Regions from separate parts of the Streptomyces sp. MB09-02B genome, predicted to be linked through region 1. Evidence: riboswitches for the same ligand, from Rfam matches in the RefSeq annotation. Region 1 holds a riboswitch; each other region holds the start of a gene.

Region 1 (5,953 bases):
GGGGCGTGACGGGCCCTGCTTGCGCGGTGGCTCGGGACGGTCCTTGCTCGCGCGGTGCCCCGTGCCCCGTGCCCGGTGGCCGGTGCCCGGTGGCTTGGGGCGACGGCCCTGCGGGGAGTCGTAAAATTGGGGCACTGTGTCTGACTCCGTCGAATCTCCCGAGCCCCGCACCCCCGGTGCCTCCCTTCGGCATGCCCGGGCCAAGGGGGAGCCTCGGTTTCCCGACGGGCCCAAGGCGGATCCCGCCGGGTCGCACTTCGAGCGGCGGATCCGGAGTTTCCAGCCCCGGCGGAGCCGGGTCACGGCCGGGCAGGCCGACGCCCTGCAGCGGCTGTGGCCCAAGTGGGGGCTCGACATCGACGGGCGGGCGCTGGATCTCGTCGAGCTGTTCGGCGACGACCGGCCCGTCGTGCTGGAGATCGGCTTCGGGATGGGCGAGGCGACCGCGCGGATGGCCGCCGCCGACCCGGAGACCAATGTCCTCGCCGTGGACGTGCACACACCGGGCCAGGGCAACCTGCTGAACCTCGCGGACCAGGCCGGTCTGTCGAACGTCCGGGTCGCCAACGGCGACGCGATCATCCTGCTGCGGGAGATGCTCCCGCCCGGCTCGCTGGACGGACTGCGGGTCTACTTCCCCGACCCCTGGCCCAAGAAGCGCCACCACAAGCGGCGGCTCATCCAACCGGAATTCCTCACGCTCGTCGCGTCCCGGCTCAGGCCGGGGGCCATCGTGCACTGCGCGACGGACTGGGAGCCGTACGCCGAGCAGATGCTCGAAGTGCTCACCGCCCACCCCGAGTTCGAGAACACCCGGGCCGACGGCGGGTTCGCGCCACGTCCCGGCTTCCGGCCGCTGACCCGTTTCGAGGGGCAGGGACTGGACAAGGGTCATGTGGTGAACGATCTGCTCTTCCGCCGCGTACAGCAGCGTGAGCAGGAGCGGAACCCGAAGCGGAAGCAGGAGCAGAAGCAGAAGCCGCAGTCCGAACTGCCCCCCACAGGCGCCTGACGACTTGCCTTCACCGCCCGGCGGGGCGTACCACGCGCCGTCGCGGGCGGTGCCCGTCCCTCGTTAGGGTCAATGCAATGGCCACCAGTTCCCCCTACCCGACGCAACCCGGCGGTCCCACCGATGGGTATGTCTTCAGGCCCACCCGCTGGTGGCAGCGGAAGAGCGTCAGATACGGGGCGCTGATAGGACTGCTCGCGGTCTCCGGGCTCGTCATCCTCGCGCTCGTCCGCGAACAGACCGGCACGGAGGGGTTCCTCGTCGGGCTGGGGCTCGCGGTGCTCCCCGTGCCACTGCTGATGACGGCGTTCCGGTGGCTGGACCGGGTGGAGCCCGGACCCTGGCGGAACCTGGTGTTCGCGTTCGCCTGGGGGGCGTGTGCGGCGGCGCTGATCGCCATCGTGGCGAACAGCTTCGCGACACGGTGGATAGCGACGGCCACGGCCGACCCCTCGCACGCCGACACCGTGGGGGCCACCGTCATAGCCCCCGTGGTCGAGGAGACCGCCAAGGCCGCCGCCGTCCTACTCGTCTTCCTGTTCAGGAGACGGGACTTCACCGGGGTCGTGGACGGGGTGGTGATCGCCGGTTTCACCGCGACGGGATTCGCGTTCACCGAGAACATCCTGTACCTGGGGACCGCGTTCGGGACGGACCAGCTCAGCGGGGGGAGCGGCCTCGCGTCGGTCACCGCGGCCACGTTCTTCGTGCGGGTGATCATGTCGCCGTTCGCGCATCCCCTGTTCACCGTACTGACGGGGATCGGGTTCGGGGTGGCGGCGTTCGCCGCGGAGTGGCAGCGGGGGCGGCGGGTGCTCGTACCGGTGGGCGGACTGCTGCTCGCCATGGGGATGCACTCGGTCTGGAACGGGTCGGCGACGTTCGGGGAGTACGGGTTCTTCGCGGTGTACGCGGGGTTCATGGTGCCGGCGTTCGGGTTGCTGACGTGGTGGGTGATCTGGGCTCGGCAGCGGGAGTTGCGGATCGTGCGGGAGGCGTTGCCGGCGTATGCGGCCGCGGGGTGGCTGACGCCGGTCGAGCCGTCTGTGCTGGGGTCGATGCGGGCCCGGCGGGTGGCGCGGGAGTATGCGGCGCACCACTTCGGGAAGGCGGGGGCCCGGTCGATCGCGGAGTACGAGGTGTACGCGACGAAGCTGGCCTTCCATCGGTACCGGGGGTTGCGGGGACGGGCGGGGGGTGACTTCGCGCTGCGGGAGCGGGAGTTGCTGTTCGAGCTGTGGCGGAGGCGCGAGTTGGCTCGGCCGGCCATGGGCTACGCGGGGCGCGAGGTCAGGGCGACGTACAGGTCCGGATACGGGCACGGATACGGGCACGGGTACGGGTCCGGGTCCGGGTCCGGGTCCGGCGTGTTTGGGGGGCACGGGTCTGCGTACTCGCAGGCTGTGGGGTACGGGGGCGCGGCGTATCCCGTGAACAACCCCTATCGGTACTAGCGCTCGCGCGCCGTCGTTCGGGGCACCCTCTAGCGCGGTGCGATGGCTGTGAGCCAGTCCTCGACCGTCAGGACTTCGGCCCACTGCGGGAACAGCTTCTCGGTGAGCATCGTGTGGACCTCTGGGTCGAGGTCGAGGCAGGCGTCCGCCAGGACCGTGAGGCCGAAGTCCAGGTCGACGGCGTGCCACAGGGTGGACAGCACCACGGCGCTGGTGGCGATGCCCGTGAGGACGAGGCTGTCGATGTCGCGGGCCCTGAGCACCAGGTCGAGGTCGCTGCCCGAGAACGCGCTCCCCCGTCTCTTGGTGACCACGACCTCCCCCTCGCGGGGCGCGACATCGTCATGGATCTCGGTGCCGGGCTCGCCCTCGGTGAACAGGCCGGTCCGCACGACGTTCGCCATCACCTTGTTGCGCGGGCTGATCTCCGGAGCGCCCGGCCGTAGCCCCATCACGACGTAGATCACGGGGATCTCGGCCACCCGGGCTCCGTCGATCGCCCTGCGCAGGCGCGGCAGATATCCGGAACCGTCGTCCGCGATGGCCACGACGTCCCGTTGGACGTCCATCACGAGAAGTGCGCTCTTCGCCATGTCTGCCTGCCGTCCCTTCTGCAGGGGAGTTCTCCGGAAGCCCTGGGAGGTCTCCGAGGCCCAGGGGGCGCGGGGGCCGGGGGACCCAAGGACCCCAGGACCCAGGAACCCAGGGGCCCGGCGGAAGTCCAGCGCAGTCCCGGTCCCGGGGAACAAGGACGAACGCCGCGCAGGCCCATGGGCGTACGCGGCGTCGTTGCTTCCGGGGCGGGTGCCGGTGGTTACGGGTTGAGGCCCTTGCTGCGGAGCCAGGCCGCCGGGTCGATGCCGCTGCTGGCGCCGCCGGGGTGGACCTCCATGTGGAGGTGGGCGCCCGTGACGTTGCCGGTGGCGCCGACGCGGCCGATGACGTCGCCGGTGGCGACCTTCTGGCCGACGCTGACGCCGATGGAGGACTGGTGGGCGTACCAGATCTCGGTGCCGTCATCGAGGGTGAGGACGGTCTTGTAGCCGTAGGAACCCTCGTAGCCGGCCTGCGTGATGGTGCCGCTGTGGACGGCCTTGATGAGCGTGCCGGTGGGGGCCGCGAAGTCGAGGCCGGTGTGGTAGCCGGAGGACCAGTACGGGCCGGCCTGACCGAAGGTGGAGGTGAGGGTGTACGAGGAGGTGGGGAGGGCGAACTGCTTGGCCAGGGCGGCCAGGCGCTCGGCTTCCTTCTTCTCCGCGGCCTCCTCCTCCGCCTTCTTCTTGGCGGCGGCCTCCTTGGCCTCGGCTTCCCTCTTCTCCTTGGCGGCCTGCTCGGCGGCCTTGTCCGCGGCGGCGGTCTGCGCGGCCTCGGCGGCGGCCTTGTCGAAGGCGTCCTGCTGGGACTCGGCCTGCGCCATGATGCGGGCGCGCAGCGCCTCGCCGGCGTCCGCGGTGCCCTGTTCGGTCTCGGCGGCGGTCAGACCGGCGCTGCTGAGCGGGGTCCTGGAGGCCTCGGGCTCCGGCTCGTCGGCCTCGTCCTCGAAGACCGAGCCGACGTTCGGCATGTCGGGCATCGATATGGAGACCGGGGCCTTGCCGGACTGCGCGCTGGCCATCCCGGCCCCGCTGACGGCGGCTATGACACCGACGCCGAGCACCGTGGAGCTACGGGCCAGTCCGTTACGGGCGAGTACGCCGGTCTTCTTGGCGACGCGGTGCCGACCGCGAGCGGGGCGAAGGGTCTCCTCGTTCGGATTCCACTCCTGCCAGGGGCCCTCGTTGTCGCTGTTGTAGCTGCCGTAGCCGAACGTCTGGCTCTCGCCGTCACGTTGGGCCGGCACGAACGGGGCTTCGGTCGCAGACCGGTTCGACGCCACGTGGGCGTACTCCTTCCTTCCTTCTCGCCTACCGGGTTAGCTGACGGGTTCGGAGCAGGAAGGTCTCCTACGCGCGTAAACCGGTCGTGCGTACTGCCACGGCGGTTTCCGTGCGATTCACCCCAGGGTGGTGGTTCCCCGGTTCCCTTGCGGGATTCGGCGCGTGAGCACGGAGCCGTCTCTTGTGACGGCTGGGACGACCGCGCTGCGTTATCGAACGTTAATAGACGCGTGTACTTCATTCCAAGCTGTTCTGCATGATCGTTCCGGTCTGCGCGCTGGACTTTACGGGGCATGAGGGGCCGAAAACGGGCGAGTTGACCTTGACTCGCGAGTAACAGTTGCCCTGACGTGGCGTCAGTTCCTCTACGGAGAACGGTGGGGCGGACACGCTCGGTGACATCTCCACGGCAGGGCCGCCGGACTGCCACATTTCAGGGGCGGCGGACCGCGAGGAGGGCCATGTCGTCCGTGGTGCGGTCGCCCGTGTGCAGGCGCACCTCCTCCGCGAGGGTCGTCAACAGGGCGCCCGGGGCGGTGAAGGTACGTCCCGAGAGGCGCGCGGCCGGGTCGTAGAAGACACCGTGGGCGTTCCGCGCCTCGGAGAGGCCGTCGGTGTAGAAGAGCAGCATGGCGCCGGGCGGGAACCCCGTCTCCTCGGCGCGGTCGGGCCAGCTGCCCAGGTCGTCCATGCCGAGCGGCAGGGCGGGCTGCGGGGCGTCCAGGGTGCACAGCGTGCCGTCGGCGTGCAGCAGCAGGGGCGAGGGGTGGCCCCGGTTGACGATCCGGGCGCGGCCCGCGCCGTGCGGGAACTCCGCGAGCACGGCCGTCACGAACCCCTCGAACTCCACCGCCGCGTCCCGCCGCGCCGCCTCCCGCCGTGTCCCTTCCCGGGCCAGCGCCCGTTCCAGCCGCTGGGCCACCGCTTCGAGCGTCGCCTCCTGCTCGGCCGCCTCCCGGAACGCACCGATCAGCACCGCCACCGCCGACACCGCCCCCAGCCCCTTGCCGCGCACGTCGCCGACGATCAGCCGGACGCCGTGGGGCGAGTCCTGCACCGCGTACAGATCGCCGCCGATCGACGCCCCGGCCTGCGCGGCCTCGTACCGCGCGGCGATCTCCAGCCCGCCGATCCGCTCCTGCGGCACCGGCAGTACCGCCCGCTGCGCCGCCTCGGCGATCTCCCGGGCGGTGGCGAGCCGGGCGTCACTGCGGCGGACGAGGCGGTTGATCAGTACGGCCAGTACGGCGACGGTGGCCACCGTGGCGATCTCGGTGATCGCGTCCTCATGACCCGCGTCGTCGTAGTAGAGGCGCACGGCGGTGATGCCGGCCCCGGACGCGACGCCGACGATCACCGTGCCGGGCAGCGAGAAGAGCGGGGCCGCCACCAGGGGCGCGGCGGTGAAGAAGGGGACCGCGGTGAACTCGCGCGGGGTGAAGTGGTCGTAGAAGAGGCCGACGGCGATCAGCAGCACGGGAAGGGCGCGGGCGAGCGTGCGGGCGTACGAGAACCGCCGCCCACCCGGCTCCCGCATGACCTCCGCACCCTCTCGCTGCCCCACGGGTACAGGGTTTCCGGGGGTGGGCGGCGGGGCGAGCCGACGGGGC
Region 2 (12,462 bases), on a different contig from region 1:
ACCGGGGCGGAGTTCGGAGCGGGCCACACGGGGCCCGGCGTTGATCTGGGAGTAGGTGGTGCGGGGGAGGGAGACGCCGGCGGCGCGGTAGGCGGCCAGGGTGAGGCCGGAGCAGTCGAAGGCGTTGGGGCCGGTGGCGCCCCAGACGTACGGGCTGCCGATCTTGGAGTAGGCGTAGGAGACGGCCGCGGCGGCACGGGAGTTGGGCGCGTCGGTCGTGGCGGAGGCGGGGGAGACGGGGCCGGTGAGGCCTCGCTGGGCCGTGGTGGAGGAGCGCGAGGCGTGGCCCGTGGTGCCGCTGCGGGTGTCGAAGCGCGAGCGGTCCTCGGTGGTGAGTCGGCCGAGCAGCTGACGGGCGTCGGCCAGCTTGGAGGTGACGGTTTTCTTGTGCCGTTTCAGTTCCGTCTGCCGGGTCTTGAGCGTGCCCAGTTCCACGCGGGCGGCTCCGCGCAGGCGTTCGATCTCCAGCAGCTGCTTCTGCACGCTCGCCACGTCCGCGGAGTGCCGGCTGCCGACGCGTTCCGCGAGGGCGGCGCCGTCCAGGTACTGGTCGGGGTCGGCGGAGAGAGCGAGCTGCCAGGAGGGGGCGATGCCGCCGTCCCGGTACTGCGCCGCAGCCAGCGATCCGAGTTCGTCCCGGGCCGAGTTGAGCCGTTCGGTGCGGCGGGCGGCCTGGTCACGCAGTTCTTCGAGGTTCTCCTGCGCCTTGTCGGCCTTCTCCTTCGCGCCGTTGTACTTCTCGGTGGCGACCTCGGCCTGTTGGTACAGCTTGGCCACCTTCGCCCTGACCTGCTCGGGTGAGAGCTGCGGGTCGGCATGCCCGGTGCCGTCGAAACCGGTCGCGGTCGCCGCGCCCGCGAGGGCGATCGTCGCGGCCGTGCGGGCCGTATGGCCGCCGAGCGAGCGCTGTCTGGGCTTGCGGTGCGCTGCCACGTGGAGTCCACGTCCTCTCCGTACGACCGCCGTCCGCAGTACGAACATCGTCTGTCCGTACGGACCGCTTGGGGGGAGCGGTTACGCGTCCGGCGGCGGCCCGCACAGGGGGAGCGGGGCGCCGCCGGACCTTTCTCGGCGGTGGTGGCCGACTGCCGCCCCTGGCCCGGGCGGCGGTGGGGAGCCGGTCACCTGAGGGAGGACGCTAAACCTGACGGTGATGGCTCGGTAACGCGTTGTGCGGAAGTGGCGTGCACCGACTGCGAGGTGACCGTATGTGACCGAGATCTGGCCCTGGCGCCGCCGACTTCACGCTGTGCGATGACCGATGCGGAGATTTCGGACCGGCCGGGGGAGTCTCGGTGCTATGGAGCGCATATATGCAAGATCATCAGGGGGTGCCGCTCGCGGTCCCTTGTGCGCCCGCCCCGGTGCCCGGCGGGCCTCGGGCCCCTCATTAGGCTCCGCGCATGGACGTACTCATCCACATCCTCGTCGCCCTCCACATCATCGGCATCGCCTCCCTCCTGGGTGGTTTCCTCACCCAGCTGAAGGTCATGGGTCAGGGCACCGCGCGCTTCGTCCCCGCCATGCTGCACGGCGCCCTCACCATGCTCGTCACAGGCGCCCTCCTCGTCGGCCTCAACCAGGCCGACGACCAGCCCGTCAACAACATCAAGATCGGCATCAAGCTCGCCCTCCTGATCGTGATCCTCGGCCTGGTCTATGTGAAGCGCGACGAGGAGCCGGTGGAGAAGCCGCTCTTCGCCCTGGTGGGCGCGCTGACCACCGCGAACGTCTTCATCGCGGTGCTCTGGACCTGAGGCGAACCCTGTCCGTGAGCCCGCCCCGGCCGATCCCGGCTACGCCGGCCGCACCACGCTGTGGATCGAGGACTCGCCGTCGTAGAAGACCGACTCCTCGCGGACGTACGTGCCCGGCTTGGGGGCGTGGATCATCATGCCGTTGCCGATGTACAGGCCGACGTGGCCGATGTTGTCGTAGAAGAAGACGAGGTCACCCGGCTTGGCGTCGGCGAGGGGGACGGTGGTGCCCGCCGCGACCTGGTCGTAGGTGGTGCGCGGGAGGTCGACGCCGGCGGCCTTCCAGGCGGCCAAGGTGAGGCCGGAGCAGTCGTAGGAGCCGGGTCCGGTGGCGCCCCAGACGTACGGCTTGCCGATCTGCGCGCGGGCGAAGGCCAGAGCCTTGGTGGCCTTCGCCGCGTAGGTGGAGTCCTCGACCGGGGCGGTGGTCCCGGCGGTGCCCGGTGACGTCTCCGTGCCGCCGGCGGTCCCTCCCGGGGCCTCCTGGGTCTCCTGGGCGGTCGGGGTCTCCTGGATGCTCTGGGTCTCCTGGCTCGCCTGCGCCGCCTGCTGGCGCGCGAGCTCCTCCGCCTTGCGGTCGGCCTCCTCCTGCTCGCGCTGTTCGATCGCGGCGAGCCGGGCCTTCTCCTCGGCGGTGAGGGTGGAGAGCAGTTCGCGGGCCTCGGCGAGCTTCGCCTGGACCTTGGCCTTGCTCGTCTTGAGGGCGTTCTGCGACTCGGTGAGCTTCTCGAGGCTGTCGCTCGCCGTCCGGCGCTGCTCCGCCGCGTCGGCCTGCTCGGTGACGTACGCGTCGACCGCTTGCTTCTGACGGTCCGTCAAGCGGTCCATCAGCTGGTTCTGGTCGAAGTAGTCCTGCGGGTTGTCCGCCAGGAGCAGCGAGGCCTGGTCGGGGGTGGCCGCACCGGTGCGGTACTGGGCCGCCGCGAACGCACCCAGTTCCTCCCGCGCCTCGTTGAGTTTCTCCGTGCGCTGGGCGACGTCGTCGAGGAGGGTGTCGACCTTCTTCTTCTGCTTGGTCGTCCTCTCCTTGGCCGCGTTGTAGTTCTCGGTCGCCGACCCGGCCTGGCGGTAGAGGTCGTCGACCTTCTTCTCGACCTCCTCCAGGCTCGGCCTGTCGTCGCCGGAGGGGGCGGCGGTGGCCGTCTGGGAGAGCAGGGCCACGGAGGTGAGGGCGGCCGTGGCGAGAGCGGGGGTGCGTATGCCCGCGCGCGTCCGGCCGGTCGGACGCGGCTTGCGGTGCGGCGCCATGGTGCGGCGTCTCCTTCCGTTGTCCGCCTACCGAGTTAGCTGTCGGGTTCGGGCGCAAGCTTCGGAAGGTTTGCCCTACGACCCTTGCCGCGAGCGGCGGTCGGGTCGATTCACCCCAGAGGTCGGTGGGTCCCCGGCTCCGGCGCCGCAAGTGGCGTACCCGGACTCGGCGGAGGCCGTGCGGCCCGGCGACGTTCGCCGGTTGTGTCGTACGACCTAAAGAAGAAGCTAGCCAACTCGTGTGGCCCGTGTGAAGGTTGATGTTCGATATGCCCGATACGTTTTCGTGACCTTAGCCTCTTTCGCGCGACAGGCGGTACGCTCGATCGCTCACCGTCGTGAGGTGAGCGCGCTGAGTGGCGGGTGTGGACTTCCCGGGGCGGCCCCTCGCTGTCAGTGGGGGCGCCTAGACTCGGAGAGCGATGAGCAGCCTCTTTGACGACAGCTTCCTGGCGGACCTCCAGGCCCCCCGCGGCCACGCGGAGGAGCCCCCGCCACCGCCCGAGGACGACCACGTACCGGAGCCGCTTCCGGACGATCTGTTCGGCGGGAAGTTCGACGTGCCACCGGACCGGGACGAGTACTACCGGGGCGGCGCCCCGCGCCCGGCCATCGACGCGGCGGCCCTCCTGGACGGGCTGAACGAGAACCAGCGCGCGGCCGTGGTGCACGCCGGATCCCCCCTGCTCATCGTCGCCGGCGCGGGTTCCGGCAAGACCCGCGTGCTCACCCACCGCATCGCCCACCTGCTCGGCGAGCGGCAGGTCCACCCGGGCCAGATCCTCGCGATCACCTTCACCAACAAGGCCGCCGGTGAGATGAAGGAGCGCGTCGAGCAGCTCGTCGGCCCGCGCGCGCACGCGATGTGGGTCATGACCTTCCACAGCGCGTGCGTCCGGATCCTGCGGCGCGAGTCGAAGAAGCTCGGCTTCACGTCCTCCTTCTCGATCTACGACGCCGCCGACAGCAAGCGGCTGATGGCGCTCGTCTGCCGTGATCTGGACCTCGACCCGAAGCGCTTCCCGCCCAAGTCCTTCAGCGCCAAGATCTCGAACCTGAAGAACGAGCTGATCGACGAGGAGGACTTCGCCGCCCAGGCCGCCGACGGCTTCGAGAAGACCCTCGCCCAGGCCTACGCGCTCTACCAGTCCCGCCTCCGCGAGGCGAACGCGCTGGACTTCGACGACCTGATCATGACGACGGTCAATCTGCTGCGCGCCTTCCCGGACGTCGCCGAGCACTACCGCCGTCGCTTCCGTCATGTCCTCGTCGATGAGTACCAGGACACCAACCACGCCCAGTACGCCCTGGTCAGAGAGCTGGTCGGCACCTCCGAGCACCCGGTCGACGTACCGCCCAACGAGTGGGACGTGCCTCCGGCCGAGCTGTGCGTCGTGGGTGACGCGGACCAGTCGATCTACGCCTTCCGCGGCGCGACCATCCGCAACATCCTCCAGTTCGAGGAGGACTACCCGAACGCGACCACGATCCTGCTGGAGCAGAACTACCGTTCCACGCAGACCATCCTGAGCGCGGCCAACGCGGTCATCGAGCGCAACGAGTCCCGCCGCCCGAAGAACCTGTGGACCAACGCGGGCGCGGGCGCGCAGATCACCGGCTATGTCGCCGACACCGAGCACGACGAGGCCCAGTTCGTCGCCGACGAGATAGACCGCCTCACGGACGCGGGCGACGCGAAGGCCGGCGACGTCGCCGTCTTCTACCGGACGAACGCCCAGTCCCGCGTCTTCGAAGAGGTGTTCATCCGCGTCGGCCTGCCCTACAAGGTCGTCGGCGGCGTCCGCTTCTACGAGCGCAAGGAGGTCCGGGACGTCCTCGCGTATCTGCGGGTCCTGGCGAACCCGGAGGACTCCGTCCCGCTGCGCCGCATCCTCAACGTGCCCAAGCGCGGTATCGGCGACCGGGCCGAGGCGATGATCGACGCCCTCTCCCAGCGGGAGAAGATCAGCTTCCCGCAGGCGTTGAAGCGGGTGGACGAGGCGTACGGCATGGCGGCTCGGTCGACCAACGCGGTCAAGCGGTTCAACACGCTGATGGAGGACCTGCGGACCGTCGTCGAGTCCGGCGCCGGACCGGCCACGGTCCTGGAAGCGGTCCTCGAACGCACCGGGTATCTGGCCGAGTTGCAGGCCTCCACCGACCCCCAGGACGAGACGCGTATCGAGAACCTCCAGGAACTCGCCGCCGTCGCCCTGGAGTTCGAACAGGAAGCCGGTGCCGGAGAGGGCGAGGCCGAGGGTGAGGCGGCGGGTACGACAACCGTCGGGCTCTCCGACTTCCTGGAGCGGGTGGCGCTGGTCGCCGACTCCGACCAGATCCCCGACGAGGAGGAGGACGGCTCGGGCGTCATCACGCTCATGACCCTCCACACCGCCAAGGGCCTGGAGTTCCCGGTGGTCTTCCTCACCGGCATGGAGGACGGCGTCTTCCCGCACATGCGCGCCCTCGGCCAGACCAAGGAACTGGAGGAGGAGCGCCGCCTCGCGTACGTGGGTATCACCCGTGCCCGTGAACGGCTCTACCTCACCCGGTCGACGCTGCGCAGCGCCTGGGGCCAGCCCTCGTACAACCCGCCGTCCCGGTTCCTGGAGGAGATCCCGGCCACTCACCTGGAGTGGAAGCGCACGGGCGCCTCCGCACCCGTGTCCTCGGGTCCGGCGGCCGGCATCGCGGCCTCGCTGTCGTCCTCCCGCTCCCGTTCCTCGGCCCGCGGCGCGTCCGGCTTCGCGACCCGCCGCGGCGACGAGAAGCCGGTGGTCTCCCTCGCCGTGGGCGACCGCGTCACCCACGACCAGTTCGGCCTCGGCACGGTCGTCGGCGTCGGGGGGTCGGGAGCGAACGCGGAGGCGACGATCGACTTCGGCGACACCAAGCCGAAGCGGCTGCTGCTGCGGTACGCGCCGGTGGAGAAGCTGTAGCGGACGGGCCCGTGCCGCACATACGACACGGGCCCCTGCTGCTCGCAGCAGGGGCCCGTTCTTCGTGTCTGTGTGCTGCGCCCGCCGGGGGCGCCGCGAGAGGTGACTGTTACGTCGGGTCCAATGCATGGCTGCGCAGCCACGGCAGCGGGTCGATGGCGGAGCCGCCCGCCGGATGGACCTCGAAGTGCAGGTGCGGGCCGGTCGAGTTGCCCGAGTTGCCCGAGTAGGCGATGGTGTCGCCGGCCTTGACGGTCGTACCCGAGGCGACCTTGTACGTGGAGAGGTGGCAGTACCAGGTCTCGGTGCCGTCCTTGGCGGTCACGATGACCATGTTGCCGTAGGCGCTGTTCCACTGGGTGTGCACGGTGCCGTCCGTCGCGGCCATCACCGGAGTGCCGTACGAGACGGGGAAGTCGATACCGGTGTGCAGGGACATCCAGTTGACGCCGGACTGTCCGTAGTACGCGCTGAGCCCGTGCTTGGCGACCGGCAGCGCGAACTTCGGCCGCAGTCGCTCCTTGCGGGCCGCCTCGGCGGCGGCCTTCTTCTGCTCCAGCTCCTGCTGCGCCTTGAGGTCGATGCGCTCCTGCGTCCGGCTGGCCCGGTCGGCGAAGTCGTCGGCCTCGGCGGAGAGGCTCTCCAGCTGGGTGTCGAGCTGGTTGTTGGCGGTGGACGGCTTCACGGCGGTGGCGTCCGACTTGACCGACGCCGTCGTCTCCGTGTCGTCGGACGTGGCACCGACCGAGGCCGCCGCGATCCCGGCGACCCCCATGACACAGGCCGAGGGAACGGCCACGGTCAGCAGGGCGGAACGTTTGGCCGGAGCCTTCCGGCGTGACCGTGAGGCCGCGCGGGTGGCCGCCCGGCCGGGGCCCGCGCTCCGGGTGGCCGCCGTGGCGACCTCCTCCTCGCCGTCGAGGAGTGCCGCACGTTCCGCGCCGTCGGTCTCGAACTCGCCGTCCGCCGAAGGGTGTTCGTCCTGGTCGTACGGGGCGATCTGCTCGAAGGTGGCGGTCGCCTGCTGGTGGAAGTCCGTGGCCTCGGCCGACAGGTCCACCATGACGGTCTGCGGGTGGTCGTGCGCGTCGTACGACTCGGAGGCGCCGCCGGAGTGTTCGTACGACTCGGCCGCGCTGCCATCGTGCTCGTCGCCGACGGGTGTGCCGTCGCTGTTCCACTGGGTGGCGTCGAAGGCGCCCGTGTCGAAGTGCTGGGTGCCGATCCACTGCTGGGTCTGGTCGCCCTGCCCCAACTGGTCCGCGTCGTCGGACTGTTCGGCCTGCAGCCAGCCGCTCGCGTCCCACTGGCCGCTCGCGTCGGGGCCCGTCGGCTGCGTCGGAACCTGGGAGAGGTGTTCGTAGCCGGACGACCAGGACGTCGTGTCGTAACTGCCCGTGTCGTACGCGGCCTGGTGCTGCGCGGCGTACGGGTCGTAGTTCAGCGTCTGGTGGCTGCCGGTCGACCACTGGGTGGCGTCGTAGGAGCCGGTGCCGCTGTCGTTGCCCGGCATGTCGCCGAAGAGGGGGTCGACCGCGAAGGTGCCCGTGGCGTTCGCGGTGTTCGCGTGGGAGCCGGTTTCGAAACCGGTGGCGGGGTACTCGCCGTACGTGGTGAAGTCGCCGTAGCCGCCTTCCTGGTGGCCGTACGACGCGTAGTGCGCCGGGTCGGCTTCAGAAGCCGGAGCCGGGGGTGTTGCGGTCCCCGACGGGTGACGATCGTTCACCAACTTCTCTTTCGCCTCGACGACAGGGGCTGGCAGAGCAGTGCGGTGACTGTACCCGGCGGTATGCGGGCGCGACAATCTTCAACGGGTTTCACGCGCGCAGGAAACGGGCATTCGAGCGTCTTTCGGCGGTCTGTGGGCACGACTTTGGCCTGGCGTTCGAAGATTGTTCGATAGTCGATCGCTGTGTGCGGCATGTGGGACGCCCGTGGCGACGGGGGTGAGACGTTTCTCCGGGTGACGGCGGCCCGACCGTGGGGCGCGTAGTTGCCGTCGGGAGGGGTGTCCCGAGTCGGGCGCGTGGCGGGGGCGCGTGGGCGCGCGCCGCGTTTACCGCCTTACGTCCGCATTTCGCCGTCTGTGGCGAGCGTCACTGCCTCAGGTCGCCGTCAAGTCGCCGTCAGGCCGCCGTCAAGCCACGGTCAGGCCGCCTGGGTGGGCCGTCGTGCGTGTGCCCGTCTGCGACGTGTCGAGCGCCTCCCGGATTCCGGTGGCGACGGCGGGGTGCACGGGCAGGGCGAGATGGCCGATCCCGGTGACCCTGATGTTCTGTGCCATCAGGTCCGGATGGTCGACGCAGGCGCTCTCCGGCGGAGTCATCACATGGTCGAAATCGCTCCAGAACGCCACGAAGTGCGTACGACAGCCCGGTGCCGGCTCCCGCAGTTCCGCCATCAGGTCCGAACCGGGCCGCATCTGCCGGACGATCGGGTGGGCGTCCGCCAGTGGCACGGCCCGGGTGCCGCCGTGCGGGGTCCCGAGCGTGACGAGCGTACGGACGCGGTGGTCACCGCCGAGGCGCTGCACGTAGTAGCGGGCTATCAGCCCGCCGAGGCTGTGGCCGACGACGTCCACCCGCTCCTGGCCCGTGCGCTCGCAGATGTCCTCGACGTGTCGGCCGAGCAACTCGGCGGCGGCGCGGATGTCGCAGGTGAGGGGCGAGTAGTTGAGCGACTCGAGGTGGCGGCCCCCGGCCCCCGCGAGGGAGCGGCGCAGCAGGACGAAGACCGAGCGGTTGTCGATGAACCCGTGCAGCAGGACGACCGGCGGCTTCTCCTCGGTCGGGAGCCGGGGCGTGTCGGGCGTGGGGAGCGTGGGCGCGGCCCTTCGTTCCTGCGTCATCCCGGACGGATAGAGCAGCAGATGCCCCGCGAGGATCGCCAACTCCAGGGCGGTCGCCTTGAGAAGGGCCACGGACAGGCCTGTCAGCCGGGTCGGCAGGAATCGCTCGCAGAGCGGAACAAGGGGCGCTACCGCCTTGGTGACCTTCATGCCCGACCTCCCGTCGGCAGACGGGCGGACGCTTCTGTCCCCCGTGTGCCCTAAGTGGAGAGAGCGGCGGTGCGGGCGGCGGACGGCGGGTGCGATGCGACGTGACGCGGTGCGTGTGGCGTGCGTGACGTGCGGTGCGTGTGCGGCGTGTGGGACGCCGATCACGCGACGAGGGGTCCTGCCCTCCTGACTCCCCGCTGCCCTGCCCTCTGCCGTCTGCCGGTGCCGATCCGTCCCGCCACCGTGGCCTCCCGCGGGCGGTGGGTCGGTGCGGCCCCTTCCGACGACTCTCCTTTGCGCACGCCTCCCCGTGGCGCGCACGCCACGGGAGCCTCCGGCCGGCGGCCCGGAAACGGTCCGGATGCCGCGATCACCTCCGTGATCACCTCGGTCCCCGCGACGCGTGAGCCGCGGAATCCGGGAGCAGTGCGCGGCGAACGTGTCCCACCGTGTGATTTCCCCCTCGCTCTGCACCGCGAAACTGCCGGTTGCGGGATCCTGGAGATAACGTTCGTTCACTTCGCCGGTATGCGGTGTGGGTAGGTGTTCCATGGACCTGGGGCCGTGATGTATGCGGTTCGCCTGGTTCGTGCGGCAGTTTCCGCCGTGTTCCGTCATGGGTCGGTGCAGTCGTTTGATGGAGGCAGTGATGGGTGTGGCAGCCGGTCCGATCCGCGTGGTGGTGGCCAAGCCGGGACTCGACGGCCACGATCGCGGGGCCAAGGTGATCGCGCGGGCGCTGCGCGACGCCGGTATGGAGGTCATCTACACCGGCCTCCACCAGACTCCCGAGCAGATCGTCGACACCGCGATCCAGGAGGACGCCGACGCGATCGGTCTCTCCATCCTCTCCGGCGCCCACAACACGCTCTTCGCGGCCGTCATCGAACTCCTCAAGGGCCGCGACGCCGAGGACATCCTGGTCTTCGGCGGCGGCATCATTCCCGAGGCGGACATCGCGCCGCTGAAGGACAAGGGTGTTGCCGAGATCTTCACGCCGGGGGCGACGACGGCGTCGATCGTGGAGTGGGTGCGGGCGAACGTGCGGCAGCCCGCGGGGGCTTGAGCGGGGGGTGTGGGCGGGGGGCGTTGTCGACTGCCGGCCCGGTGGGGCTTCTCGCGCAGTTCACCGCGCCCCTGAAAAGCAGGGGCTGCGCCCCGTGCTTTGCGAGCTGGTCGCCCCGTCGCCCTCCGGCCGCCGCCGCGTCGTCGTCTTTGAGGCCCGCAGGGCCTGATTTCACGCACCCCCCGGGGGCACCAGCTCCGCTCTCATCGTTGCTCGTAGGCGCAAGGTCGTCGTCAGGCGCTGGAACGCCTCGGCCCAGTACCCCCCGGCCCCGGGCGCCGCATCCTCCGCGTCCTCCGGCGTGGCCGTCAGCGGTTCGAGACGCACCGTTTCCGCGGGGTCCAGGCACCGCTCGGCCAGCCCCATCACGCCACTGAAGCTCCAGGGATAACTCCCGGCGTCCCGCGCGATGTTGAGCGCGTCCACCACGGCCCGCCCCAGCGGCGGAGCCCACGGCACCGCGCACACCCCGAGCAGCTGGAACGCCTCCGACAGGCCGTGCGTGGCGATGAACCCCGCCACCCACTCGGCCCGCTCCCCGCTCTCCAAGGTCGCCAACAGCTTCGCCCGCTCGGCCAACGACACCGCGCCCGGCCCGCCGGCCTCCGGCGTGGACGGCGCCCCCAGCAACGCCCGCGACCACCCCGGGTCCCGCTGCCGCACCGCCGCCCGGCACCATGCCCCGTGCAACTCGCCCTGCCAGTCGTCCGCTACCGGCAGCGCCACGATCTCCTCCGGCGTACGCCCCCCGAACCGCCGCGACCAGGCCCCGAGCGGTGCCGCCTCCACCAGCTGGCCCAGCCACCACGAGCGTTCACCCCGGCCGGCCGGGGCCTTGGGGAGCACACCGTCGCGCTCCATGCCGGGATCGCACTCGTGCGGGGCCTCGACCACGATCGTGGTCGCCCCGGAGGCCGCCGACGCGCCGCCGGTGTGGTCGACGGCCACGCACGCGGTCGCCCGCCTCGCCATCCGCCGCGCGAGCGCCGAGTCCGGCAGCGCGGACAACAACTCCGCGGCCGTGGCGCGGACGTTCCGGCTGCGGTCGGCCAACGCGGCCTCCAGGAAGGGCTCGTCCGCCGCCTCCAGTCCCGTACGGAGCGTGTCGAGGAACATGAGCCGGTCCTCGGCCCGCTCCGTCGACCACGTGGACGACAGCACCTCACGCGCAGCGGCGGCATCCTGGGCCCGTATCGCCGTGAGCAGGGCGACGCGCTCCGCGAACAGGCCCTCCTGCCAGAGCCGTCGGACCCGCTCGGGTTCGTCCGGGCCGGGGAGCACCTCGCCGCCACCGGGCGCCGCACGCAACGCGAAACGCCAGTCAGGGTTCAGCCGGGCCAGCCACAGGGCCCGCGCGCCCGCGAAGGCGAGCACGGCGGGACGCAGATCCGTACGGCCACGAGCCGCGTCCAGCAGGGCGGGCAGGACCTCCGGAGGCGCGGAGTAACCGTATGCGTTGGCCAGGGCCAGCCACTGGGGGAGGAGTTCCATCAGGTCGGGTGCCGTGCCCCGGCGTCCACCGCCGGGGCCGGGGCGGTCGGCCAGCAGTGTCGTCAGCCGCCGCGTCGCGGCCGGTGACAGAGGCGGACGTGGGTCCGGTGCCGCCGGTGCGGGCCGCGCCGCCGCCCGTACCGGCCGTATCCCCGCCCTGCGCCGGACGGTCGCCACGGCCGCCGCGTCCAACAGGGCGACCGGCGCCTCCCGGCCCGACACCGCCCCCGGCGGCGTACGCCGGTCCGTGCCGAGCAATGCGGTGGTGACCAACTCCTCCCAGGCGAGCGCCGGCTCGGCCGCCGCGAGGGAGGGAACGCCTGGGGTGCTGCTCATGTGGGGTCCTTCCGTACGGCGACAGTGGGGTGAGGCAGAGAGGGTGTGGCGGGGCCGAGGACGCGGGGAGGCCGCTGCCCGGGGAGGCCGCACACGGCGGTGGCAGCCGTCCACGACCGACCGCCGGCCTCGCCGCTGCTCCCTCCATTGCCGCTGCCACGGGCGTTGGCGGACTCGTGCAGCGGTCCGCCGTCTCGTCTCAACACAGCGCCACCGCCTGCCCGGTGGACTGCGTGGCACCCTCGCGGTCGACGGCCCAGGCCGTCAGTGGTGTGAAGCCGTGATGGCCGCACTCCCCGAAGACCGTGAGGGGTTCCCCGCCGGAGAGCGCGACCAGGCGCCAGAGACCGGGGCGGGAGCGGGCGGAAGAGGTGAGAGGAAGGGCGAGATCGCTGTCGGCGTCGATCAGTTGCCAGGAGTCGCCGTCCGGGGCGGGTACGACACGGGTGAGCGTGACCGGGTACGAGTCGAGCCAGGGGTCGCCCTGGAGGGCCGCGCCGTACCGGGCGGCCGCCTCGGACGGGGTGACGCCCGGCGGGCGTACGGACGAGGGCTCGGGCGCGGTGAAGCGCTCGCCCAGTGACGCGCGCAGCTGTCCTGCGCCCGGATACGCCGTGACTTCGGCCT
Region 3 (12,462 bases), on a different contig from region 1:
TCCGTCTCCGTCGAGGAAGTGGCGGAAGAGGAGTCCGCGGCACCCGCGGCGTCGGCCGGTTCCGCCTACGCGGACGTTCTCATGCCGCGGTCGGTCAACGGCCACCGCGACCGGCTGATCGGCGCCACCGACCGCCAGGCCGAGGCGGACGGCGTCCGACCGGGGCGGCGCGCGGCGGTGCCGAGCTGGGACGAGATCGTCTTCGGGACGAGACGCAAGAAGCAGGAGTAACGGCCCCACGGTGGTGGGGAATCGGAGCGCTCACTCGTTCCACTCGGTCCAGCGGATCCGTTTCTCTCGGGTGCAGGATCGGTCATTCATACGTGTGTGGGGCCCGCGTCGTTCAGACGTGGGCCCCACGCGTGCCGTCAGCGCCGGGTCACTGGGGGTCGGGGCCGGTGGCCACCGGACGGTCACCGTCCCGGGACCACTCCGACCACGAACCCACATACAGGGCCGCCGGGATGCCCGCCACGGCCAGCGCCAGCACCTGGTGGGCGCCGGAGACTCCGGAGCCGCAGTACACGCCGACCTCGGAGTCGGGGGTCGCACCGAGTCCCTTGAAGCGGTCGGTGAGTTCGGCGGCGGTCCGGAAGAGGCCGGATTCGGCCACGTTCTCCGTGGTCGGGGCCGACACCGCGCCCGGGATGTGCCCGCCGACCGGGTCGATGGGTTCCACGTCGCCCCGGTAGCGTTCGGCGGCCCGTGCGTCCAGGAGCAGTCCGGTGCGGGCCAGCGCGGCGGCGCCGTCCGCGTCGAGCAGCGGCAGCGCGCCGGGCGCCGGCTCGAAGGTGCCCGGGGCGGGCTCCGGGATCTCGGCCGTCAGCGCGCCCTCCCAGGCCGCCAGACCGCCGTCCAGGACCCGCACCGAGGGGTGGCCGGCCCAGCGGAGCAGCCACCACGCGCGCGCGGCGGCCCAGTTGAGCCCGCCGTCGTACACGACGACGGCACGGTCGGCGGAGACGCCGGCCGCCCGCATCACCGCACCGAAGGCGTCGGCGTCGGGCAGCGGATGGCGGCCGCCGGAACCCGCCGGACCGGCGAGTTCGGCGTCCAGGTCGACGAAGACGGCTCCCGGGATGTGCGCCTTCTCGTACTCGGGGCGCAGGTTCGGGCCGCCCAACTGCCAGCGGACGTCCAGGATGACCGGCGGACGGGCTCCCGCCAGCTCGTTGGCGAGGTCGGGGGCCGAGATGATGGCGTTCATGGCCCCATCCTCGCGCACGGGGTGGCCGCCTCGCCCGGCTCCGGCTACTCTGCCCGCCGGGCGGTGCCGATCACCGGGCGTACGGGATCGGGCACGAGCTGTACAACTGACGGACACCACACGGCAGCGGCGCGGACGAAGGCCGGGACCGGCGGGCCGGACATCCTCGCGCACGTACGCGTCGTTGCGGCGGTGCGGCGCGGGCCCGTGGCGCTACGGGTGGTGCGAGCATCGGCACGGGGCGTGATCGCGCGTGGACGCGGTACACGCGTACCGAGGGCGACGGACACGGCCACCGCGAGGGGCCGAGGAGAGAGTGACGATGACCGAGGCACGGGGGTCGACCGGCCTGAACGGCGCGGTGTATCCACCGGGCACACCTTGCTGGGTGAGCCTGATGGTGCACGGGACGGCCACGACCCAGGAGTTCTACGGGGCCCTGTTCGGCTGGGAGTTCCAGCCCGGTCCCCAGCAGCTCGGCCCGTATGTGCGGGCCCTGCTCGACGGGCGGCAGGTCGCGGGGATCGGCCAGCTGCCGCCGGACCGTCATCTCCCCATCGCCTGGACGCCCTACTTCGCCTCGGCCGACGCGGACCGGACGGCGGAGACCGTGCGGCACTGCGGCGGCACCGTGGGCGTGGGCCCGTTGGACGCCGGTGACGCGGGTCGGCTGGTGATCGCCTCCGACCCGGCGGGGGCCGTCTTCGGGATCTGGCAGGCGGCGGAGCACCTCGGCGCGGACATCACCGGCGTCCCCGGCACGCCCGCCTGGGACGAACTCCTCACCGCCGACAGCTCGTTGGTCGCCAAGTTCTACGAGACTGTCTTCGGCTACGAGGAGGAGCCGGTGGTCTCCGCCGACCTCGACTACGTCACCCTGCGCGTCGGGGGCAGACCGGTGGCCGGCATCCACGGCGTCGGCAGCGCGCTCCCCCGGGACCGGGGGCCCCACTGGCTGACCTACTTCGAGGTGGGCGATCCCGACGAGGCCGCCAACCGCGTCATCGAACTGGGCGGCCATGTCCTGGAACCGGCTCATGACAGCCCTCATGGCCCGGTGGCCACCCTGGCCGACCCGGAGGGCGCGAAGTTCGCGGTGGTGCGCACGGAACACCGGACCACCGGCGGGGAGGGTCGCACGGCCGGGTGAACGGGGCGGCGCGGGACCCGTCTCGACCGGGCGCTGGACCGGCGTGGCCCCAAGACGGACCGGCAGTGGGTCAGACCGTCTCGACCGGGAGGACGTCCGGGGCGAGGGCACCCGCGTGGGCGGTGGCGGCCGTCATCCTGCGGCGGTGGTGACGGCGGCAGAGGACCTCGTAGCCGATGTCGTCCGGCTGGTTGACATCGCCGACGACGACCTGGGCACCCTCGACGACCATCTGGCCGCCTATGGTGCGGGCGTTGTGGGTGGCGCGGGCGCCGCACCAGCACAGGGCCTCGACCTGGAGGACCTCGACCCGGTCGGCCAGCTCGACCAGACGCTGGGAGCCGGGGAAGAGCTTGGAGCGGAAGTCGGTCGTGATGCCGAAGGCGTAGACGTCCAGGCCCAGGTCGTCCACCACGCGGGCGAGCTGGTCGATCTGCCCGGGGGCGAGGAACTGGGCCTCGTCGGCGATCACATAGTCCGCGCGGCGGCCCTGGGAGAGGTGGTCGACGAGATAGGCGTAGAGGTCCTGGCCGTCCTCGACCTCCACGGCGTCCGTGACCAGGCCCAGCCGTGACGACAGCTTGCCCTCGCCCGCGCGGTCGTCACGCGTGAAGATCATGCCCTGGAGGCCGCGCGCCGAGCGGTTGTGCTCTATCTGGAGGGCCAGCGTCGACTTCCCGCAGTCCATGGTTCCGGAGAAGAACACCAGCTCGGGCATGTTGGGTCGAGCACCTTTCGGCGAGGAGGACGAGGGCGGGGCGACCGTCTGGCGGACGGCGTGGTGGGCGGCGGCAGGGCGTCTCAGGAGCGTACTTCGAGCAGCGGGACCAGCTGTTCGACGGGGGTCATCGAACCGTGGTTGCCGACCATCGCCGACTCCTTGGGCTCCCGCTCCGAGGCGACGATCAGGACGTCGTCGTGCGCGGCCGCGACCACGTCTCCTATGCGGGCGTACACGCGTTCGTCGATGTGCGGGCCGAACCAGCCCGCCGCGATGGCCTCGTCGCGCGAGGCGATCCAGAACTGCTCGCCGAGCACCTCGCGCCAGCAGGTCAGGACGTCCGACTCGGCGCCCGGCACCGCGTACACATGGCGGGCCCGGCCCTCGCCGCCCAGCAGGGCGACCCCGGCGCGCAGCTCCCAGTCCTCGTCGAAGTCGATGCGGTGCTGCTCGTCGAACGGGATGTCGATCATGCCGTGGTCGGCGGTGACGTACAGGGCGGTGCGCGGCGGGAGTTGCTCGGCCAGGCGCTGGACCAGCCGGTCGACGTGCATGAGCTGGCCGCGCCAGGCGTCGGAGTCGACACCGAAGCGGTGTCCCGCGCCGTCCAGCTCGGAGTAGTAGGTGTAGATCAACGCGCGGTCCCCGGCGGCCAGTTGCTCGGCGGCCACGTCCATGCGGTCCTCGCCGGAGAGGCGGCCGTGGAAGGTGCCGCCGCTCAGCGCGATCTGGGTGAGGGGCGTGTTCTGGAAGGCCGGGGAGGTGACCTGGGCGGTGTGCACGCCCGCCCGGTCGGCGAGCTGGAAGATCGTGGGGTAGGGCTGCCACACCTTCGGCGAGGTCCACGGCTGCCAGCGGAGCTGGTTCATCAGCTCCTGGGTCTGCGGGTCGCGGACCGTGTACCCGGGCAGGCCGTGCGCGCCCGGGGGCAGGCCGGTGCCCACGGAGGCGAGGGAGGTCGCGGTGGTGGCGGGGTACCCCGCGGTGATGGGGCGGCCGGTGCCGCCGCGCGAGGACGCCAGCAGGGCCGTCAGGTAGGGCGCCTCGTCGGGGTGCGCCTTCAGCTGCTCCCAGCCCAGGCCGTCGACCAGGAACACACAGACCCGGTCGGCCGCCGTCAGTTCCGGTATCGAGGCGGTCGTACCGGGTACCCCCATGCCCGCCGCGAGGGTGGGCAGGAGGTCGGCGAGCGAACCTGCGCCGTACTCGGGGACGGGGGCGGAGCCGAGGGACAGGGGTTCCGGGTGGTCCCAGGTGGGCAGCGCCATCAGCGGGCGGTGTCCGCGGTCGCCTCGGAGAGGGACTGCGCGAAGGCGAGAGCCTGACGCACGGTCTCCGGGCCGTCCCCGGCCTCGCTGACGCGCAGGCTGAGGTCGTCGGCCGTCGAGCTGCCCGTGTACCCGTGGTCCGCCTCGCAGTTGGGGTCGCCGCAGGCGGCGGGCTCCAGGTCGATGCGGGAGACGGCTCCCCAGCCGATGGTCAGGACAACCTCGCGGGGCAGGGTGCCCGGGGTGTAGGACTCGGGGTTGGCGACGACGCGGCTGAGCACGACCGACGAGATCCGGCCGATCTTCACCGACTCGGTCGACGTCGTGGCGTACGGAGTCGGTGACGTACCGTCCGCGGCCTGCTCGTCGGTGTGGCTCACGATGAAGCGGTTGCCCGTGAGGACGAGGACGGTGACGTGGCGCCGCACCTCGTTCGCGTCGAACGTCGTCTCCTGGTGGACCAGGTACGACTTGATGGCCTCGCCGCCGACAGCGGCCTCCACCGCCTCGGCCACGAGGGCCGGGTAGTAGCCGCTGCGCTCGATCGCCGCACGCAGCCCCTGGGTCGTCGTACTGGTCTTGGCCATGACGTCCATCCTACGGTGGCGCACTGACTGCGAGGGACCGCTCTGCGGTCTCTGTTCTGTCGTGGACGGTTCAATGCGCGGGCTCGTGCGCCGTGCGCACGGTGGCCGCGCGCCGCCTCCGGTGGGCCGGGTGCCGCGCGCTCAGTACACCGGCAGGGTCCTCGGGCCGAGGTCGTCGCGGGCGGGCGGGCGCGCGAGCCGGACGGTGGCGCCGAGCACGCTGAGGCCCTGGGGGGCGACGACGACGGGCTCCAGGGAGACCGCCACGACCTCGGGGTGGTCGTCGACCAGCCGGGACACCCGCAGCAGCAGCTCCTCCAGGGCCTCCGTGTCGACGGGGGCCGAGCCCCTCCAGCCGAAGAGGAGGGGGGCCGTCCGGATCGATCGGACCAGTGCGGCCGCGTCCCGTTCGGTGGCCGGAATCAGGCGGTGCGCCATGTCCCCGAGCAGCTGCGACGCGGGACCGGCGAGACCGAACGAGAGCACGGCTCCGGCCGCCGGGTCCACCACGGTCCGCACGATCGTGTCGACTCCGCGTGGCGCCATGCCCTGCACGACCGGGCGCAGTTCGTCGGGCCCTCCGAAGAGTTCCGTCAACTCCGCGTACGCCCGGCGCAGTTGCTCCTCGTCCGCCAGGTCGAGCCGTACGCCGCCCAGGTCGGCGCGGTGGCGCAGGTGCGGGGCGGTCGTCTTGAGGGCGACGGGATAGCCGATGAGCCCCGCCGCCCTCGCGGCCTCGTCGGGCGTCGGCGCGGGGCGCGCCTGCCGCAGACGTATGCCGTACCGCGCGAGCAGCGCGCCCGCCTCCTCCGCCCCGAGCGTGAGTCCCTCGCCCCTGGCCAGCAGGGCGTCGATCTGCTCGGCCGCGCCCTTCTCGTCGATGTCCTCGTACGCGGGCACCCGTCCCGGCTCCGCCGCCTCCCGCCGCCACTGGGCGTAGTGCACGGCTTCGGACAGCGCGCGAACGGCCCGCTCGGCGGCGGGGTAGGCGGGGATGAGCCGGGAGCCGGCCGAGTCGGCAGGGGACACGGGCGTGCCCTCTGCCGCCTGGTGCACCTCGGTGGGCAGGCGCTCCGCCGGGCGGAAGGGGTGGGCACCGCCCGCAGTGCCGGGCGTCTTCCGGCCGAGCTGTGGCGCGGTACTGGCCGCGGCCGACAACGCTTCCGCCAGGCCGCCCAGCTCGACGTGGACGACCAGCACCGGCTTCGACGGGTTCGCGGCGGCGGCCGAGCGCAGGGCCTCCGCCAGGGCCGCGTCCCCCGGCGACGTCTCCCCCAGCGCGGGTATCGCCGTCACCACCACCGCGTCGCACGAGTCGTCGGCTAGGGCCCGCGACAACGCCGCGTGGAAGTCCCGCGCCGAGGCCCCCGTCGTCAGATCCAGCGGCGGCAGCGGCCGCAGCCCCTCGGAGAGGCACGCGTCGTAGGTGAGCATCCCGAGCGACTCGGAGTTCCCCAGGATCGCCACCCGCGGCCCCGCAGGCAGCGGCTGGCGGGCCAGCAGCAGCCCCGCGTCGACCAGTTCCGTGATCGTGTCGACCCGGATCACCCCGGCCTGCCGCAGCAGCGCGGACACGGTGGTGTGCGGCAGCTGCGTGGCGCGCACGGCGTGACCCAGGGGCGCGGAGCCGTGGCGCGCGCCCTGCACCACCACGAGCGGTTTGACCGCCGCCGTGCGCCGGGCGAGGCGGGTGAACTTGCGCGGGTTGCCGATGGACTCCAGGTACATCAGCACGACATCGGTGTCCGGGTCCTCGTACCAGTACTGGAGGACGTCGTTCCCGGAGACGTCCGCGCGGTTGCCGGACGAGACGAACGTGGAGACGCCCGTGACCCCCGTGACCCCTCCCCCGCGCCGGTGCAGCCGGGAGAGCAGCGCGATCCCGATGGCGCCGGACTGGGCGAAGAGGCCGATGCGTCCGGAGCGCGGGGGCTCGGGGGCGAGCGAGGCGTTGAGCCGTACGTCCGGGGAGGTGTTGATGATCCCGAAGGCGTTCGGCCCGATGATGCGCATGCCGTACGTGCGGGCCTGGCGCACCAGTTCGCGCTGGCGTACGCGCCCGTCGGGCCCGCTCTCGGCGTATCCGGCGGAGACGACCACGAGGCCCTGCACCCCGTGCTCACCGCACTCGGCGACGACCTCGGGGACGTGGGCGGCGGGGACGGCGACGACCGCGAGGTCGACGGGGCCCTCGATGTCGGTGACGGACCGGTGCGCGGGGACCCCCGCGAGTTCCTTCTCGTCCTCCCCGAGCGCCTTGTTCACCGCGTACAGCCGCCCGGTGAAGCCCGCCTCCCGGAGGTTGGCGAGCACACTGCGGCCCACTCCGCCCGATGTGCGCCCGGCGCCGACGACGGCGACCGAGCCGGGGGCGAGCAGCCGCTGGACGGACCGCGCCTCGGCCCGCTGCTCCCGGGCGCGCTGGACGGCGAGGGAGCGGTCGGTGGGTTCCAGGTCGAACTCCAGCCGGACGACGCCGTCCTCGAAGCTGCGCTGCTGCTGATACCCGGCGTCGGTGAACACCTTGATCATCTTGCTGTTGGCCGGCAGCACCTCGGCGGCGAAGCGTCTGATGCCGCGCTCCCGGGCCACGGCGGCGATGTGTTCGAGCAGGGCGGAGGCGACGCCGCGGCCCTGGTGGGCGTCCTGCACGAGGAAGGCGACCTCGGCCTCGTCGGCGGGTGCGGACGCGGGCATTCCGTCGGCGCCGATGCGGTCGTAGCGTACGGTGGCGATGAACTCGCCGCCGACGGTGGCGGCGAGGCCCACCCGGTCCACGAAGTCGTGGTGCGTGAAGCGGTGGACGTCCTTGGCGGACAGGCGAGGGTACGGCGCGAAGAAGCGGTAGTACTTCGACTCGTCCGAGACCTGCTCGTAGAAGCTGACGAGACGCTCGGCGTCATCAACGGTGATGGGCCTGATGCGTGCGGTGCCGCCGTCGCGCAGCACCACGTCGGCCTCCCAGTGGGCGGGGTACTCGTGCCGGTCCGACGAGGTCTGCATGGGCCCCAGAGTACGGCTCGCGTCCGACAACGGCGCGGGGCAGTCTGGGGACGCACAACAGAAGCACAACAGAGGCGTGACAGCCGGTTCGTGGTCAGGCCGTGGGCCCCGTTCCGGTGCGTCGCCCCCTATGGGAAACTGGTCTAGACAACCCGGTCTAGACCTCTCTTGCAGCACCCGAGACACCTGAAGGGCAGCATCACATGGCTGAGCGCCGCGTCAACGTCGGCTGGGCCGAGGGCCTCCACGCCCGACCCGCATCCATCTTCGTCCGGGCCACCACGGCCTCCGGTATCCCCGTGACGATCGCCAAGGCCGACGGCAACCCCGTCAACGCGGCCTCCATGCTCGCGGTCCTGGGCCTCGGCGCCCAGGGCGGCGAGGAGATCGTGCTCGCCTCCGACGCCGACGGCGCGGACGCCGCGCTCGACCGTCTGGCGAAGCTCGTCGCCGAGGGGCTCGAAGAACTCCCCGAGACGGTCTGAGCGACCGGGTAACCGAAGCGGAAAGGCCTGAAAAAGCCGCCCCGCGCACACACCGAAGGGCTCGTCCGATTTATCGGGCGGGCCCTTCGCATTTACATCCGGTTTCCGTTGTGCGGGCAGCAGGAAAAATGCCCCTCGGAATTCTTCCCTCTTTGTATACGGCGCCCGTGTTAATGCCGCAGGCTCTGCATGTTTACGGGGTGTTGCGAAGTCCTCACACGCTCCGGGCGCTCCGCCCCGCCGGGCCCGGCCGGAAAGCGGAGCCGGTGCGCGGCGGTGGCCCGCTCGGTGTGCAGGGACGTGATCGTCCGGGCCCGGTCGCTGTCGCCGCGCGCGACCGCGTCCACGATGCCGCCGTGCTCCGCCCAGGACTCCACGGGGTCGGAGGGCGCCTCGACCGCGTACATCCAGGCGATCTTGTGCCGCAGCTGGCCGAGTGTCGAGGTCAGGGCGGGGCTGCCCGAGGCCTGTGCGAGCGTCTCGTGGAACCAGCCGCCCAGGGAGCGCAGATCCTCGCTGTTGCCCCTCCTGGCCCGCTCCTGGCCCAGCCTGACCAGACCCCGCAACACCTTGAGGTGCGCCTCCGTACGGCGCTGCGCGGCGCGGGCGGCGCCCAGGGGCTCCAGCAGCATGCGCATCTCCAGCAGGTCGGCGGCCTCCTGCTCGGTCGGCTCGGCGACGCACGCGCCCGCGTGCCGGCGGGTCACCACGAAGCCCTCGGCCTCCAGCGTGCGCAGCGCCTCGCGCACGGGCACCCGGCTGACGCCGTAGCGGCGGGCGAGCAGTTCCTCGGTGAGCCGGCTGCCGCGCTCGTAGACACCCGCGACGATGTCATCACGGATCGCCGTGCATACCGAGTGCGCCGGAATACGCATGACCGACCTCCGCCTTAATCCCCGTGAAACGTCGATGATTGACGTGTGTTCCAGCGACTCTATTGCAGCGGAGCGGAATTTCCGATGGCGGACCGGAATCCAGGGATATTTTTTGGACAGGAGGTGCGTCACAAGGTGGTTCGTAGAACGAGGAAAGCCCCGGCTCGGTGAGCCGGGGCCTCCAGGAAGCGTGGGTGCGCGTCAGACGTTCACGCCGTGCGAGCGCAGGTACGCGGCGGGGTCGATGTCCGAGCCGTACTCGGCGGTCGACCGGGCCTCGAAGTGCAGGTGCGCCCCGGTGACGTTGCCGGTCGCCCCGGAGAGGCCTATCTGCTGGCCGGGGGTGACCGTCTGGCCGACGGAGACGCCGATGGACGACAGGTGGCCGTACTGGGTGTACGTGCCGTCGTTCATCTTGATGACGATGTTGTTGCCGTAGGCACCGCCCCAGCCCGCCTCGACGACGGTGCCGGATCCGACCGCGAGGACGGCGGTGCCGGAGGCGGCGTGGAAGTCGACGCCGGTGTGGCTGCCGGAGGACCAGACGGCGCCGCCGGCCTTGTAGCCGGTGGAGATGTAGGAGCCGCTGATGGGGGCGACGTAGGCGTTGAGGCGCTCGCGCTCGGCCGCGCGTGCGGCACGGGCCTTGATCTCCTCGCGCTCCTTGGCGGCGGCACGTTCCTGCTCGGCCTTCTCGGCGGCGGCCTTCCTGGCCTCCTCCTGCGCCTTCTTCTTGACGGCGGCCACCTCGGCGGCCTGCTCCTGGGCGGCGGCCTGGGCGTCGACCTGGTCGGCGACCGTGTCGCCGAGGGTGATGATCTGGTTCAGACCGGTCTGCTCGACGGCGGGCTCCTCCGCTGCGAGCGCGGGGCCGGCGAGGGTACCGAAGACACCGGTGGTGGTGAGAGCGGCCACGCCCACGTTCCTCGTGGTCGTGCGCTGCACACGGCTGGGACGGCGGTGCTTCCCGGGGGCGCGGGTGAACGCCATGAAGTGGCTGGTCCTTTCCTTCCTTCTCGCCTACCGGGTTAGCTGACGGGTTCGGAGCAGGAAGGTCTCCTACGGCTACCCCTCGTTTCGCGTCGCTCGCGAAGGGCACCCGATTCACCCCAGGGACTTCGGTGGGTCCCCGGCTCCCCTGGCTCGCGCCATGGGGACTCGGCGATGACTGTCCGGTGCCGCGGCTGCGGCGAACTTCTGACGAACAGCCGGACTGACGCTAAGTGGGCCGTCTTCGAAATAACAAACGGATCACAGGATTTGTTAACTACGCCACAGGTCAGACACACAACCTCCGCCATCAATACGGACAAACAGGGGCCCTGGTGACTCTTCCGTCACCAGGGCCCACTGACACGCGTCCGTACGGTCGTTCCCCTACTCGGCCGGGACGACGGTGACTTCACCGATTCCGAGGGCCCTGACCGGCTCCTCGATCTGCGCGGCGTCCCCGACGAGAACGGTCACCAGACGGTCCACCGGGAAGGCGCTCGCGGCCGCCGCGGTGGCCTCCACGGTGCCGGTGGCGGCGAGTTGGCGGTACAGCGTCGACTGGTAGTCGTCCGGCAGGTACTGCTCGACCTGGTCGGCCAGCGTGCTCGCCACGGCCGCGGCCGTCTCGAACTTGAGCGGGGCGACCCCGACGAGGTTCTGCACCGCGATGTCGCGTTCGGCGTCGGTCAGGCCCTCGGCGGCGAGGGTGCGCAGCACCGTCCACAGGTCGTCCAGCGCCGGCCCGGTGTTGGGGGTGTCGACGGAGCCGCTGACGGCGAGCATCGCGATGCCCGAACCGTCGGGCGCGGCCCGCAGCACCTGGCCGAACGCCCGCACGCCGTAGGTGTAGCCCTTCTCCTCGCGCAGGACGCGGTCCAGGCGCGAGGTGAGGGTGCCGCCGAGGCAGTAGGTGCCGAGCACCTGCGCCGGCCACACACGGTCGTGCCGGTCGGCGCCCACCCGGCCGATGAGCAACTGGGTCTGCACGGAACCGGGGCGGTCCACGATGATCACGCGCCCGGTGTCGTCGGCGCTCACCGATGGCACGGGTCGCGGCGCGGCCGGCGAGCCGGTCCAGGCGCCCAGGGTGTCGCCGAGCAGCGCGTCGAGGTCGACCCCCGTGAGGTCGCCCACGACCACGGCGGTGGCCGTCGCGGGGCGCACGTGCCGCTCGTAGAAGGCGCGTACGGCCGCGGAGTCGATGCCCTCGACGGTCTCCTCGGTGCCCTGGCGGGGCCGTGACATACGGGAGGTGGCCGGGAACAGCTGCTTGGAGAGCTCCTTGGCGGCCCGGCGGCCCGGGTTGGCCGTCTCGTGCGGGATCTCGTCGAGCCGGTTGGCCACCAGCCGCTCGATCTCGGCGTCCTCGAACGCGGGGGCCCGCAGGGCGTCGGCGAGGAGGCCGAGGGCCTTCTCCAGTCGCGACACCGGCACTTCGAGGGACAGGCGTACGCCGGGGTGGTCGGCGTGCGAGTCGAGGGTGGCGCCGCACCGCTCCAGCTCGGCGGCGAACTCCTCGGCCGTGTGCTTGTCGGTGCCCTCGGAGAAGGCCCTGGTCATGATGGTGGCGACACCCTCGATGCCGGCGGGCTCGGCGTCCAGGGGCGCGTCGAGGAGCACCTCGACGGCGACGACCTGCTGGCCGGGGCGGTGGCAACGCAACACGGTCATGCCGTTGTCCAGGGTGCCGCGCTCGGGCGCCGGGAACGCCCAGGGCCTGGCCTCGCCGGCCTGGGGCTGCGGGTGGAAGTCCATGGTCGCGAGCTCGGTCACTTCGCCGACTCCTCGGTCTCGTCGGTGGTTCCGGCGGCCTCGGCCGCGGTGGTCTCCTCTTGGGCGCCCTCTTCGGCGTCCTCTTCGCCGGCGACGGGCTCGTAGACGAGCACCGCGCGGTTGTCGGGCCTCAGGCGCGCCTTGGCGATCTCCTGGACCTCGTCGGCCGTCACCTCCAGGACCCGGTCGACGGCCGTCAGGGCGAGCTTGGGGTCGCCGAACAGGACCGCGTACCGGCACAGTTCGTCGGCGCGGCCCGCGACCGTGCCGAGCCGGTCCAGCCACTCGCGCTCCAACTGGGCCTGGGCGCGCTCCATCTCCTCGGCCGTGGGACCCTCGGCGGCGAACCGGGCGAGCTCCTCGTCGACGGCGGCCTCGATGACGGGCACCTCGACGTCGC

Evidence for each region. Region 1 has a riboswitch for cyclic di-AMP ahead of P1P70_RS38250 (M23 family metallopeptidase). Riboswitches for the same ligand answer to the same signal wherever they lie in the genome.
Region 2: linked by a shared signal. The riboswitch ahead of P1P70_RS17840 (NlpC/P60 family protein) and the one ahead of P1P70_RS38250 (M23 family metallopeptidase) in region 1 are both predicted to bind cyclic di-AMP.
Region 3: linked by a shared signal. The riboswitch ahead of P1P70_RS11680 (M23 family metallopeptidase) and the one ahead of P1P70_RS38250 (M23 family metallopeptidase) in region 1 are both predicted to bind cyclic di-AMP.

Annotation. Positions count from the first base shown of each region.
Region 1 covers NZ_JARGEE010000474.1:31-5,983, reverse strand. Annotated here, with positions in the region: partial or broken gene P1P70_RS38270 (L-2-hydroxyglutarate oxidase) at 1-9, shown strand, start outside; gene trmB (tRNA (guanosine(46)-N7)-methyltransferase TrmB) at 137-1,012, shown strand; gene P1P70_RS38260 (PrsW family intramembrane metalloprotease) at 1,090-2,466, shown strand; gene P1P70_RS38255 (cysteine hydrolase) at 2,496-3,059, opposite strand; gene P1P70_RS38250 (M23 family metallopeptidase) at 3,281-4,342, opposite strand; cyclic di-AMP (ydaO/yuaA leader) riboswitch at 4,353-4,514, opposite strand; gene P1P70_RS38245 (PP2C family protein-serine/threonine phosphatase) at 4,777-5,880, opposite strand.
Region 2 covers NZ_JARGEE010000111.1:10,369-22,830, reverse strand. Annotated here, with positions in the region: gene P1P70_RS17850 (NlpC/P60 family protein) at 1-933, opposite strand, end outside; gene P1P70_RS17845 (hypothetical protein) at 1,404-1,757, shown strand; gene P1P70_RS17840 (NlpC/P60 family protein) at 1,797-3,005, opposite strand; cyclic di-AMP (ydaO/yuaA leader) riboswitch at 3,014-3,172, opposite strand; gene pcrA (DNA helicase PcrA) at 3,428-5,944, shown strand; gene P1P70_RS17830 (M23 family metallopeptidase) at 6,054-7,670, opposite strand; gene P1P70_RS17825 (lipase family alpha/beta hydrolase) at 8,082-8,942, opposite strand; gene P1P70_RS17820 (cobalamin B12-binding domain-containing protein) at 9,592-10,008, shown strand; gene P1P70_RS17815 (DUF5691 domain-containing protein) at 10,180-11,835, opposite strand; gene P1P70_RS17810 (SWIM zinc finger family protein) at 12,035-12,462, opposite strand, start outside.
Region 3 covers NZ_JARGEE010000059.1:10,220-22,681, forward strand. Annotated here, with positions in the region: gene sepH (septation protein SepH) at 1-231, shown strand, start outside; gene P1P70_RS11640 (sulfurtransferase) at 380-1,207, opposite strand; gene P1P70_RS11645 (VOC family protein) at 1,530-2,357, shown strand; gene P1P70_RS11650 (thymidine kinase) at 2,428-3,075, opposite strand; gene P1P70_RS11655 (alkaline phosphatase family protein) at 3,159-4,346, opposite strand; gene P1P70_RS11660 (DUF5998 family protein) at 4,346-4,933, opposite strand; gene P1P70_RS11665 (GNAT family N-acetyltransferase) at 5,075-7,936, opposite strand; gene P1P70_RS11670 (HPr family phosphocarrier protein) at 8,140-8,421, shown strand; gene P1P70_RS11675 (GntR family transcriptional regulator) at 8,592-9,296, opposite strand; gene P1P70_RS11680 (M23 family metallopeptidase) at 9,498-10,286, opposite strand; cyclic di-AMP (ydaO/yuaA leader) riboswitch at 10,299-10,470, opposite strand; gene P1P70_RS11685 (pitrilysin family protein) at 10,674-12,062, opposite strand; gene P1P70_RS11690 (pitrilysin family protein) at 12,059-12,462, opposite strand, start outside.